Regions from separate parts of the Mesorhizobium sp. B1-1-6 genome, predicted to be linked through region 3. Evidence: predicted binding sites of a transcription regulator. Region 3 holds the regulator's gene; each other region holds the start of a gene.
What was found. The regulator LexA, encoded in region 3, represses DNA repair genes until DNA is damaged. The targets are predictions, from matches to a motif close to TGTTCNNNNTGTGTTCNG.

Region 1: a site for LexA is predicted at 2,012-2,029, ahead of recA (recombinase RecA). Genes of this name have one in related genera too.
Region 2: a site for LexA is predicted at 2,357-2,374, ahead of dinB (DNA polymerase IV). Genes of this name have one in related genera too.

What each region holds. Positions count from the first base shown of each region.
Region 1 is NZ_VFWR01000010.1:181,503-185,806, forward strand. It holds gene alaS (alanine--tRNA ligase) at 1-552, opposite strand, end outside; gene recA (recombinase RecA) at 857-1,954, opposite strand; gene FJ979_RS20950 (carbohydrate kinase family protein) at 2,237-3,181, shown strand; gene FJ979_RS20955 (pseudouridine-5'-phosphate glycosidase) at 3,228-4,145, shown strand.
Region 2 is NZ_VFWR01000008.1:98,474-102,777, forward strand. It holds gene FJ979_RS17400 (2OG-Fe(II) oxygenase) at 1-586, shown strand, start outside; gene FJ979_RS17405 (dihydrofolate reductase family protein) at 737-1,324, opposite strand; gene FJ979_RS17410 (helix-turn-helix domain-containing protein) at 1,464-1,880, shown strand; gene FJ979_RS17415 (hypothetical protein) at 2,025-2,261, opposite strand; gene dinB (DNA polymerase IV) at 2,403-3,644, shown strand; gene FJ979_RS17425 (sterol desaturase family protein) at 3,692-4,225, opposite strand.
Region 3 is NZ_VFWR01000020.1:73,977-78,280, forward strand. It holds gene kynU (kynureninase) at 1-449, opposite strand, end outside; gene FJ979_RS29180 (TetR/AcrR family transcriptional regulator C-terminal domain-containing protein) at 446-1,123, opposite strand; gene lexA (transcriptional repressor LexA) at 1,576-2,319, shown strand; gene FJ979_RS29190 (ComEC/Rec2 family competence protein) at 2,313-4,304, opposite strand, start outside.

The DNA.
Region 1 (4,304 bases), on a different contig from region 3:
CCAGATGTGCTCGCCGCGATCGATGAAAATTTCCGAGCATGGCCCGCACGGCCCGGTGTCGCCCATCGCCCAGAAATTGTCGGAGGTTGGGATGCGGATGATGCGATCATCGGAAAAGCCGGCGATCTTCTTCCAGAAGCCGGCCGCCTCGTCGTCGGTGTGGTAGACGGTGACGAGCAGCTTGTCCTTCTTAAGCCCGAACTCCCTGGTAATGAGGTTCCAGGCCAACTCGATGGCGCGCTCCTTGAAATAGTCGCCGAAGGAGAAATTGCCGAGCATCTCGAAGAAGGTCAGGTGGCGCGCGGTGTAGCCGACATTGTCGAGGTCGTTGTGCTTGCCGCCGGCGCGAACGCTTTTCTGGGCGGTCGTGGCACGCGAATAGGGCCGCTTCTCCAGGCCGGTGAAGACGTTCTTGAACTGCACCATGCCGGCATTGGTGAACATCAGCGTCGGATCGTTGCGCGGTACAAGCGGGCTCGACGCCACGACCTCGTGACCCTCCTTGCGGAAATAGTCGAGAAATGTCGACCGGATCTCGTTCACGCCACTCATGAATGCTGCCTTTTCGAGAGAGCCGCCGGCCGGACCGGCGGAAAATGGGCTCTGCTTTAGAAGATGGAGCTGGCCTTTTAGCCGCCGCTTGGCACCCTGTCCAGAAACACGCAAGCCGGCCAATTCGCGGTTCACCAGCCACCCAAAACGCAAACCGCCGGCACGGGGCCGGCGGTTCGAAACGCAATACTACAGAACTCGATTACATAAGCTCAAATTGATGAACCGGGATTATGGCCGAACTCGGGCCATAAACCGAACGCTAGATCGCGCCGGCGAACGCTTGAATTGCGCCGGCGAACGCTTACATCGCGCCGGCTTCATCCTCGAACCCATCATCGCCACCTTCGGAGCCGCCATTCTCAAGGAATTTCTCGGCGATCAGTCCGGCGTTCTGCCTGAGCGCAAGTTCGATCTCGCGCGCCGTATCGGGATTGTCGCGCAGGAACAGCTTCGCGTTCTCGCGGCCCTGGCCGAGACGCTGCGAATTGTAGGAGAACCAGGCGCCCGACTTCTCGACCACGCCGGCCTTGACGCCGAGATCGACCAGCTCGCCTGTCTTCGACACGCCTTCGCCGTACATGATGTCGAACTCGACCACCTTGAAGGGCGGCGCCAGCTTGTTCTTGACCACCTTGACGCGGGTCTGGTTGCCGACGACCTCGTCGCGGTCCTTGACCGAGCCGATGCGGCGGATATCGAGACGCACCGAGGCGTAAAATTTCAGCGCATTGCCGCCGGTGGTGGTTTCGGGCGAGCCGAACATGACGCCGATCTTCATGCGGATCTGGTTGATGAAGATGACCATGGTGTTGGAGCGCGAGATCGAGGCGGTCAGCTTGCGCAGCGCCTGGCTCATCAGGCGGGCCTGCAGGCCGGGCAGCGAATCGCCCATCTCGCCCTCGATTTCGGCGCGCGGCGTCAGCGCCGCGACCGAATCGACCACCAGCACATCGATGGCGCCGGAGCGCACCAGCGTATCGCAGATCTCAAGCGCCTGCTCGCCAGTGTCAGGCTGCGAGATCAGGAGGTTTTCGAGATCGACGCCGAGCTTGCGGGCATAGACCGGATCGAGCGCATGCTCGGCATCGACGAAGGCGCAGATGCCGCCCTTCTTCTGGGCTTCCGCCACCGTGTGCAGCGCCAGCGTCGTCTTACCCGAGCTTTCCGGCCCGTAGATCTCGATGATGCGGCCGCGCGGCAGGCCGCCGACGCCAAGCGCGATGTCGAGGCCGAGCGAGCCGGTCGGCACGGTTTCGATCTCGACGACCTGCTCGTTCGCGCCGAGCCGCATGATCGAGCCCTTGCCGAAAGCCCGCTCGATTTGCGACAGCGCCGCATCCAGAGCCTTTGATTTGTCCACTGCCTTATCCTCTACAAGCCGCAAGCTGTTCTGAGCCATGATACATCACCCCGTAGTCGTCAATGAAGGCCGGACAATCCGTAATCCTTGGTTATTTGTACCTTTTTTGTTCTCATTTGGCAAGAGGGATCAAGCATCTGAAAAATAAGCAACATCCTGATTTGTTCTTTTTTTGTCTCACGATTCGGCTCCAACATGGTCCGAATATTGGGCCAGGCTGGTTCGCCGTGCCGGTCTCACGAATCGCTGGTTGTTGCCTGCGAAGCTCCGTCGCACAGCATGGCGCTTGTGCGTGACCGCCAACAAAGGTCATATCGGCGCATGGTGAGATCTCCAAGAGTCCTGGCGGTGGGCGGCGCCCATATCGACAGGCGCGGCCAGGTGTCCGGCGCTTACGTGCCGGCTGCCTCCAACCCGGGCACGATGCGCGAGGATGTCGGCGGCGGCGTCTTCAACGCTTTGCGCAGCACGGTGCGGCGAGGCGTCTCGGGCTCGTTGCTGTCGGTGCGCGGCGGCGATGCCGCCGCCGACACGGTTTCGCGCGCCATCGCCGAAGCAGGCATTGCCGACCTGTCCGCGGTGTTCCTCGACCGCACGACGCCGAGCTATACGGCGCTGATCGACCGCGAGGGCGAACTGCTCGTCGGCTTTGCCGACATGGCGCTTTATGAGCTGGCATTTGCAAAGCAGATCCGCCGCTCCAGGGTGAGGGAGGAGATCGCCGCCGCAGATGCCGTCCTTTGCGACGCCAATCTGCCATCGGCGGCTCTGGAGCGGCTGGTGTCGCTTGCCGCCGGCAAGCCCGTGTTCGCCATTGCCATTTCACCGGCCAAGGTCGTGCGCTTGACACCAGTGCTCGGCGGCCTGGCCGTCGCCTTCATGAACAGGCGCGAGGCGGTGGCGCTTGCCGGGCTTGACGATGCCGCCTCTCAAAAAACTGTCCTCGACGGGCTGAGAAGCGCCGGCCTCGACAGCGCGGTGGTCACGGCGGGCGGCGGCCCGGTGCTGGGCTTCGACCGCGACGGCAGCTTTGCCGTCGTCCCGCCCCCTCCAAGAAAGGTCGTGGACGTCACCGGCGCCGGCGATGCGCTTGCCGGCGCGACGGTCGCCGCCCTACTGCGCGGCATGCCCTTGCGCGCGGCGCTGCGGGAGGGCGTCGCCGCCGCGACGCTGGCTATTGAAAGCGCGGGCGCCGTTCCCGATTTCACCACGGCGACTTTCGCGCAAGCGCTGGCTCTTGTGCCCGAAGAGCAGGAAATGGCATGAGACCGGCATCCGAAAGGATGCGCCGCACTTCGGATTGGAGATCCAGATGACCCCAGACACCGCCCGCCCCTTCATCGATGTCCACGCGCCGGTGGCGCAAGCCTTGGCCGCCGGGAAGCCCGTGGTTGCGCTGGAAAGCACCATCATAACCCATGGCATGCCCTACCCCGACAATGGCGCCATGGCGGCCGACGTGGAAAGGATCATTGCGGACGGCGGCGCGGTGCCGGCGACGATCGCCGTGGTGGCGGGCCGCATCAAGATCGGCCTCTCCGACGGAGAACGCGAATCGCTCGCCATGACCGGCGACGCCATGAAGCTCTCTCGCGCCGATCTCGGCTTCGCCGTCGCGCAAGGGCGCACCGGCGGCACCACGGTTGCCGCCACAATGATCGCCGCGCATATGGTTGGGATAAAGGTGTTCGCCACCGGCGGCATCGGCGGCGTGCACAAGGGCGCCGAAAAAAGCTTCGACATTTCGGCTGATCTCGATGAGCTGGCGCGCACGCCCGTCATCGTCGTCTCGGCTGGGGCCAAGGCCATCCTCGACATCGAAAAGACGCTGGAGGTGCTGGAGACCCGCGGCGTGCCCGTGATCGGCCATGGCTGCGAGACCATGCCGGCCTTCTGGTCGCGGCAGTCGCCGTTCCGCGCGCCGCTGACCTTGCACGCACCGGAAGAGATCGCGCATTTCTACAAGACGCGACAGGCGCTGGGCCTGAGCGGCGGCATGCTGATCGCCAATCCGGTGCCGGAGGATCACGAAATCCCGGCCGGCGAGATGGCCGGCTACATCGAGGCCGCCCAGAAGGCCGCCGAGGCGCTCAACGTCACCGGCAAAGCGGTGACGCCTTTCCTGCTCTCCAAAATCCTCGAACTCACCGGTGGCCGGAGCCTGAAGACCAACATCGCGCTGGTGGAAAACAATGCTCGGCTGGCGGCGCGGATTGCCAGGGCGCTGTAGGCCGATGTGGGCGGGACGGCACCCCCTCTGTCCTGCCGGACATCTCCCCCGCAAGGAGGAGATCAGACGTCACACCGGCTTTCGCCGATTTTCAACGTTGAAGAAACAGGCCGACAGTGAAACTGGCAATCTCCCCCCTTGCGGGGGAGATGGCCGGCA
Region 2 (4,304 bases), on a different contig from region 3:
GCTCTATCCGCATGAAGAACATTTCCGCAGCCATATCCACATGGCCAGGCACGGCTTCGGCAAGGGCGAATACCGCTATTTCCGCTACCCCTTGCCGGACCTGATCGGCGGGCTGCGCACGGCGCTCTATCCCAGGCTCGCCGAGGTCGCCAACCGCTGGAACGAGCGCATGGGCATCGCCACGCGCTATCCCGAAACGCATGCCGCCTTTCTCAAGCAGTGCCACGCCGCCGGCCAGGTCAGGCCGACGCCACTTCTGCTGCAATATGTGCCCGGCGACTTCAACTGCCTGCACCAGGACCTCTATGGCGACCTCGCTTTTCCGGTGCAGGTGGCGGTTCTGCTTTCAGAACCCGGCGAGGATTTCACCGGCGGCGAGTTCGCCCTGACCGAACAGCGGCCGCGCATGCAGAGCCGGGTGGAAGTGGTGCCCTTGCGCCAGGGCGATGCCGTCTCCTTCGCCGTCCACAATCGGCCGGTGCAGGGCACCAAGGGCAATTACCGCGTCAATCTGCGCCACGGCGTCAGCCGCCTGCGCTCGGGCATGCGGCACACGGTGGGCATCATTTTTCATGATGCGAAGTGAATTGGTGAGGCCAAGGTGTTGACCAAGAGTACATCGAGGCGCGTGTTCCCTTCGCCCCTGGGGCTAAGGCAGAACCGCGCTTGGTGCTGCATCGCCGACTGCCATGCCCAAGCTCAACGGCAGGCATGATATCAGTGCAATGCCTTTCGATTAGCCGGCCGGCGCGTAGCGGCTCACCACCATGCCGCTCGCATAGGATTTCGAGCCGAGCAGCCGCAGCCTGCCGAACCCGCCTTGGTCGAAGATGCGGCGGCCGGCGCCCAGCACGGCCGGGTTGATGAACAGCTGGAACTCGTCGACCAGCCTGGCCGCGATCAGCGCCGAGGCGAAGCCGGCGCCGCCGAACACCGCGATGTCGCCGCCCTCACCCCTCTTCAGCAAGTCGACCTCCCGCGGCAGGTCGCCGCTGACCACTGTCGTGCGCTCCCATCGCGAGGCCTTGAGCCTGTCGCTCGGCACCACCTTCCTCGCCTCGACGATGCGCTGGGCGAAAGCATAGAACGGGTCGCGCGGATATCTCTTCGCCGCATTGCCCCAATGGGTGAGGTAGCCTTCCTCGGCCATCTTGCGGCTCAAGAGGATGGTATCGATGCCGGCGAAGACGGCGTTGAAGTCCCGCTTCAGCTCCTCGTCCCAGGCGCTGTCGTCGCCCCATTCCCAGAGCTGCCAGCGATGATCCCCGGCGGCGCCGACAAAACCGTCGACCGACATCTGCATCTGGAGGATCAGCTTTTTCATCATGGTTCTCCCAGTCAAGGGCCGAGCGGCTCGTTTTACCCGTCCGGCCGGCACGGTTGCCGATGGTTTCATTTGGAACTATTGACCTGAGATGAAAACGATGTCAATAGTAAAGCGATTTAAAAATGGAACCATACACATGTCGACACGGGACCGGTCTGGCTGCCCCATCAACCTGTCGCTCGAACTGCTCGGCGACCGCTGGACGCTGCTCATCATCCGCGACCTGGTCTTCGCCGGAAAAAAGCACTTTCGCGAATTCCTGCAATCCGATGAGGGCATTTCCTCGCGTACGCTGGCCGAGCGCCTCCAGACATTGCAGGACGAAGGCATCCTCACCCGCAGCGGTGATCCCACGCATGGGCTGAAGGCGATCTATCGCCTGACCGAGGCCGGCATCGACCTTTTGCCCGTGCTGGCCACGCTCGGCGCCTGGGGCAGCAAGCACCGCAAGGCCGACGATGATCTGGCAAGGATCGCCGATAAGCTCGCTGCCGACGGCGAGCCGGCGCTGGAGCGCCTCAAGCAGGCGCTGCGGGCGGAGCATCTCGGTTGATGGATGTCGCCAAGGTGGCCTCGGGGACAACGACCCGCACAGGCAACGCGCGTTAGAAAGTGCGTCACGGCCCTCTGTTCGGAATAGCGCAAAAACAAGCAATTGGAACGGTTGCGTGATGCATTGCAGCACGCCGGCGACGAGCTATGGCGTGCGCAATATGTCGGCGCCCGCCTGCTCATCGAACAGCACGGCGCAGCCGCACTGCAGCGCGACTTCACTCAGCGCATTCGCGACTGTTTCGTCGGCCGAGACGAAATCGCCGGTCAGCACCCGCAATTCCTCCACGGCCTTGGCCATCGAAACCAGCCGCCCCGCGGCGCGGTCGGTCGAGCAGGCGTTGACGACGCAAACCAGATCGATCATTTCAAAGTTGCCCATGCCAGCCTCCGCACGCGGCGCCCTTCGGCCGTCAACGCGATTGTGAGCGACAATGTTCCGGCGGATCGCGACCTCGCTTGACAGCGAGCAATGTTTGTTCTCTTTATGTTCCATACTCTACAACGTCGCGAGGAACCGGGGATGGAGCCCACCATCCTGCATGCCGATCTCGACGCTTTCTACGCCTCGGTCGAGCAGCTTCTCGACCCCTCGCTGCGCGGCAAGCCGATCGCGGTCGGCGGCGGCGTCGTGCTCGCCGCCTCCTACGAAGCCCGCGCCTTCGGCGTGCGCGGCGGCATGCCGGGGCGCAAGGCGCGCGAGCTCTGCCCGCAGTTGATTTTCGTCGGCGGAAATTTCCGCGACTACCAGCGGCTCGGCGATGCCGCGATGAAGGTGCTCGACGATTTCACGCCGCTGGTCGAGCGCATCTCCATCGACGAGGCCTTCGCCGATGTCGCCGGTTGCACGCATCTGTTCGGCCAGCCGCGGGAGATCGCCTCGACCATTCGCCGCCGCGTGCGAAGCGAACTCGGCCTGCCGATCTCGATCGGCGTGGCGCGCACCAAGCACCTGGCCAAGATCGCCTCGCAGGTGGCCAAGCCCGATGGGCTGGTGGTGGTCGAGCCCGGCACCGAGATCGCCTTCCTGCATGACCTGCCGGTCTCCCTGATGTGGGGCGTCGGCCCGGCGACCAGCGCGCGGCTGGCCGAGATCGGCGTCCAGACAATCGGCGAACTGGCCAGGACGCACAGCGGCGCGCTGGCGCGGCTGCTCGGCCCTGCCGCCGGCGAAAAGCTTGCCGCCTTGTCGTGGAACCGCGATCCGCGCAAATTGGAAACACGTCGCCGCGCCCATTCGGCCGGTGCCCAGTCGGCGCTTGGCCGCAAGCCGGCACTGGAATGCGTCTACATACCCGTCCTGCTGCATCTGGCCGACCGGGTCGCCAGCCGGCTGCGCGCCAAGGCGCGCCCCGGCCGCACGGTGACGGTGCGCGTGCGCTTCGCCGACCTCAGCGCCGTCACCCGCTCGATCACGCTCGACCAGCCGATCTCGGCGACGGTGATGCTGGCCGAGATCGCGACAGACCTGGTGCGGGGCGTGCTTGCCGATCATCCGCATGACAGGACGATTTCGCTGCTGGCGATCTCGGTCTCGCATCTGGAGGAAAGTGCCGAATTGCAGCTCGAACTGCCGCTCGGCCTCGCCGACGAAAAGCGCCGCCCCGGCACCAGGAAGGGCCTCGCACGCTTCGGCGCCGACCGCGCCATCGACAAGATCCGCGAGCGTTTCGGCAAACAGGCCGTCGGCTACGGCACCGTGGCGCTGGAGGCGGCCCGCTCGGTGCCCGACGAGTTCAGGGAATTGGCGCAGAAGGAATTGTAAGCGGGAATGGCTGTCTGCGCTTCCCGAATGGCGCACACCAGTTGGCTTCAGAGCCGCATCGTGCCGAAGACCCGATCCCAGAACAGCGACGTCACGCCGAAATTGACATTTTCGTCGACATGATGATGCAGCGCGTGGCGGCGCTTCAGCGTGTAGAGATAGCTCGGATGAGTGGGATGCCAGTGATGGATCACATGGTGGATGCTGACGTACCATAGGTAGCCCAGCATCAGCCCGCAGCTCGCCGCGCTGGCGACCGCGAAATCCGAGACCATCCATACGGGAAAGAACGCGACAAGCGCATGCACGCCGAGGCTGAGCCAGGTCGGCGTGCCCACCGGACTGCGCTCCTCGACATGATGGCGGGCGTGCAGATCCCTGATCCAGGGAATGTGGTGAAGGACGAAGCGGTGCATGACGTATTCGATCAGCGTCCACAGACACAGGCACGCCAGCGCCGTCGCCAGCCAGCCTGGCGCGCTCTCTTCGCCGGCCTCGATAAGCCCGGCCACAGCCAGCAGAGCGATCGCCAGGGGGTAAACCACGAAGTCGCTGTAGTATCCAATGAGACCGAGTTCCATCGGAGCAAGCCTTCAACGCCGAAGAAGCGACAGATTGCCGAATGCGCGGGCGGGGAGCAACGCGGATGCGCCTGACATA
Region 3 (4,304 bases):
TCGAGCCGCAGCACCGTGCCCGGCCGCGTCGAGGCAACGCCTTCGGCCATATAGAGATCGGTCGGAAAGCTGTCCCCCTCGGCGACGATGACTGACCTGTCCGGCCGCATCCCGAGTGCCGCATGCAGCACCTTGTAGATGTTGATCGAGGTGGTATCGCAGACCACCGTCTGGCCGGCGGCGGCCCCGATCAGGCGCCCGAGTTGGTCGCCGAGTTCGACCGGCATGTCGAACCAGCCGGCGGTGTTCCAGGCGCGGATGAGATCCTGCGCCCACTCCTGCGTGGCGGCCTTCTGCAGCTCGCCGAACACGGCGGGCGAAGCGGCGCCCAGCGAATTGCCGTCGAGATAGATCACCCCCTGGGGCAAGGTGAAGCGGTCACGCATGGCACGCAGCGGATCCGCGGTGTCCATTGCCTCGATCGCTGCGAGATCGGGAATTTTGCTCATGGTCGCGATGTTCCTCGGTGAGAAGAGCGCCCTGGAAACGGGCCGGCTGTTTTGCCGCCCGGGCAAGGGCTGGCCGCATAGAGGCGCAAGAACAGGGTGAACGCCCGGTTCGATCTTTGCTCGATTTCCGCCCGAGGCAGTTCCTCGAGCACCCCAACGATCCGGCGAACCTGGAGATCGCCGATCAAAAGACTGATGTAGATGTCGGCGGCTTCGGCAGGATCGTCACAGGCGATCGGGCCGGCCCGACTTGCGGTTCGAAGCAGGTCGCCAACAAGCGGCATTATGGTATTGCGGCCGAATTGCGCGATCGATTGGCCAAGCGTGCCTGTATCGTTGACGTCGCCGGCCGCGGCGCGATTGAGCGCCACCGCCTTGTCGCCCGTCACGAGGGTCAGCAGGACTGGCCCGAGCAAGTTCAGGGTTTCGAGAGGATCGCGCGCCTGGTGAAGGGCGTCCTCCAGCAGCTTCCTTGCCTCTCCCGCATTGGCTTCGATCAAGGATCGAAACAGGGTCTGCTTGTTGCCGTACCAGTTGTAGAGGGTTTCGTTCGAGGCCGATGCCCGCTTGGCGATAGCAAGCAGGGAGGCGCTCTTGTAGCCGGTTTCCCGGAGCACCGCATAGGCGGCCTCCTCTATCCGTTCGCGTCGCGCGGCCTGCTTCGGCGTGGTCATTGGTGTTCCTCTTCGAAAACCGTACATTATTATACGGTTTCGTCAAGCGAACGAACGAACGCAGCCCGTCGCGACCAGTGGTGGTGTCTGGCCGTTTTCCGGCGGAAGTTGGCATTTTGGTTTCGTTTCGTTCACGAGCCGCAGGGGTTTCTAATCCGCCCAAACGCACCCCGCACCTGCCGGTCACCCAGCTTGCAGGCTTGTGCCAAGAGTGGAGACCGGTCGGGCCACAGGCCATTAACCAAAATAGTTTCAAAGGGCCCGGGAGCGCATTGACGACGGACCGCGCTGGCAGGATGCTGGCTGCGGGAGGGCATTTCGTTTCCGTCGCCTTAACAAATTCATTAAACTTTAAATGGTTGCGGAACACAACTGGAACAGATAGTGTTTGTTCTGGGTTTGTTTTCTGATTCTGGTTCCAGACCCTTCGTGCAATGCCTTTGGGGGCCGCCATGCTCACGCGCAAGCAACATGAACTCTTGATGTTCATCCATGAACGGCTGAAGGAAAGCGGCATTCCGCCGTCCTTCGACGAGATGAAGGAAGCGCTGGACCTCGCCTCCAAGTCGGGAATTCATCGGCTGATCACGGCGTTGGAGGAGCGCGGCTTCATTCGCCGCCTGCCCAACCGGGCGCGCGCGCTGGAGGTGCTGCGCCTGCCGGACTCGATCGCGCCGGGTCTTAACGCGGCAAAGAAGTTCTCCCCGAGCGTCATCCAGGGCAGCCTCGGACAGGGCAGCAGCCCTAGCCGGCAGATCAAGCCGGCGACGTCTTCGCGTCTGCCCGCTGCCGGCAATGACGACGACGCGGTTTCAGCGGTGTCGATCCCGGTCATGGGTCGCATCGCAGCGGGTGTGCCGATCGACGCCATCCAGCATCAGACGCATTCCATTTCAGTGCCGCCTGACATGATCATGGGCGGCGAACACTATGCGCTGGAGGTCAAGGGCGATTCGATGATCGAGGCCGGCATTTTCGACGGCGACACGGTCATCATCCGCAATGCCGACACCGCAAGTCCCGGCGAGATCATCGTGGCCCTGGTGGACGAGGAGGAAGCAACGCTGAAGCGCTTCCGCCGAAAGGGTGCTTCGATTGCGCTCGAGGCTGCCAATCCGGCCTATGAAACACGTATTTTCGGACCGGACAGGGTCAAGGTGCAAGGCAAGCTGGTCGGCCTGATCAGGCGCTACTGAGCGGGGTCGGCGGTGGGCTTTTCGGGTTTACGGTAAGGCGGCAGTCCCCTTGCCTCGCGTGAGAATTTCCGCTGTTCGTGCCAGGGCCGATATGGCCTGTCGACGGCAAAGCTGACCCGTGCCGGTGCCGTCGCCGATTGCTGGTCGAAGAAGACGGCGGCACTTCCCTTGCGAGCGAGCTGCCGCTTGGTGATGACGAGAACCAGCGGATTGTGGCAGGGATCGTAGCCCGCGGGGTCGTTGATGACGATCAGATCCGCATAGGAGCAGGCCCTCCAGGCGTCCTTGCGATCCTCCACCTGCGCGATGATCGCCCCCGAGGTATGCCGGGCCATGCACAGGCCCGTGAAGCAATAGAAAGGCGCTCCCGCCGGAAGTTGCGCGGGATCGAAGATGTCGAACTGTCGGTCTCCGCTGTCGAACAGTTCCGGCGCAACGATGGTTTCGGACTTCAGCGCGCGTTTCCAGTTATCGACGGTGAATTCGTTCGGGCGCGCCCGGTTGATCGCGAGCTCGCCGCCGCCGATCGGCAACGCCACCAGGCGGGCATCCTCCGAAATCAGCACGTCCGGCGTGCGCGTGTCCGAGACGGTCAACAGGCCGGCGAGCGCGAAGGGAAGTGCCGTCAGCCGCAGCCATGTCGTGGCCATCGTCGCGATGACCAGGGCGATCGCCACCAGAAGGACGGATTGCTGCGAAATCAACCCGACCGCGTCGACCGGCGAGCGTTGCGAGATCCATCCTGATATGGCGATCATCGCGGTCAGTCCCTTGCCCATCAGATAAAGGGATGGTCCATCGAACCCGAACGGCATCAGCAGCGCGCTGGCAACCGCAAGGAACATCACGACCGAAACGATCGGCATGACGGCAAGATTGGCGAACAGACTGAGCGGCGACACGCGCTGGAAATGCCAGATGGCGAAAAGCGCCGTGGCGCTTCCCGCGATAATCGAGGTCATCGCCAGCCCACCTGTCGCCAGCAGCAATTTTCGCGTCAGGAGGCCAGGCAAGGTCCGTTGCGGCGGCGGGGTCCGCGCTTTGTCGGCTTTGCGATCCGACCAGCCGGCATAGGCGCCGACCAGGGCCGCGGTGGCGGCGAACGACATCTGGAAGCTCGGCCCTACCACCTCGTGCGGCGACACCACGATGACGGCGATCGCCGAAATAGCCAGATTGCGCATGGTGAGTGCCGCCCGATCGAACAGAACGGCGATCAGCATCACCGCCAGCATGATGAAGCTGCGTTCGGCGGCGACAACGACGCCCGAAATGACGAGATAGGCGGCGATCGAGAAAAGTGCCGCCGCGGCCGCGTATTTCTTGACCGGCCGGCGGGAGGAAAAATTCGGAAACAGCGCGAAGCCGCCACGCAGCAGACCCATGACGGTGCCGGCGACCAGCGCCATGTGCAGCCCGGAAATTGAGATGATGTGGTAGATGCCGGTGCGTCGCATCGCTTCGTTGATCTCGTCGGGAATCCCGGCGCGCACACCCACGATCAGCGCCGCGGCGATCTCGCCCTCGGCACCGCCGATGCTGCCCCTGATATGGTCGGCAATGCTTTCGCGAGCACTCTCGATGGCGGCTGAAAGGGCGGCCCACAGCGGCCTGTCATCGGCTGAGACGATTTTGGGGTTGCCGAGAAAGAAGCCGCTGGCCCCTATGCCGGCGAAGTAGCTGTCGAAGGAAAAGTCGTAGCTGTCCGGCCGCACCGGTCCGGTCGGCGGCAACAGCCTGGCATAGCCGGTCACGAGCGAACCGGCCGTCACTTCAGCCGGCACCTTGCGTGCCGAAAGGCGAACGCGCTCCGGCGCGTAGAGTAGTTTCGGCCGCGCGGTCGATGTCACATCGATGGTCAGCCGGATGCGCCCGGTCTCCATCTGGTCGACCGAAACGACGCGGCCGGTGATTTGCGTGGAGATTTCCGAGCCCAGCATCCGCGTTCCCGCTCGCCACGTCTCGACTTTGCCGGCGAGCATGCC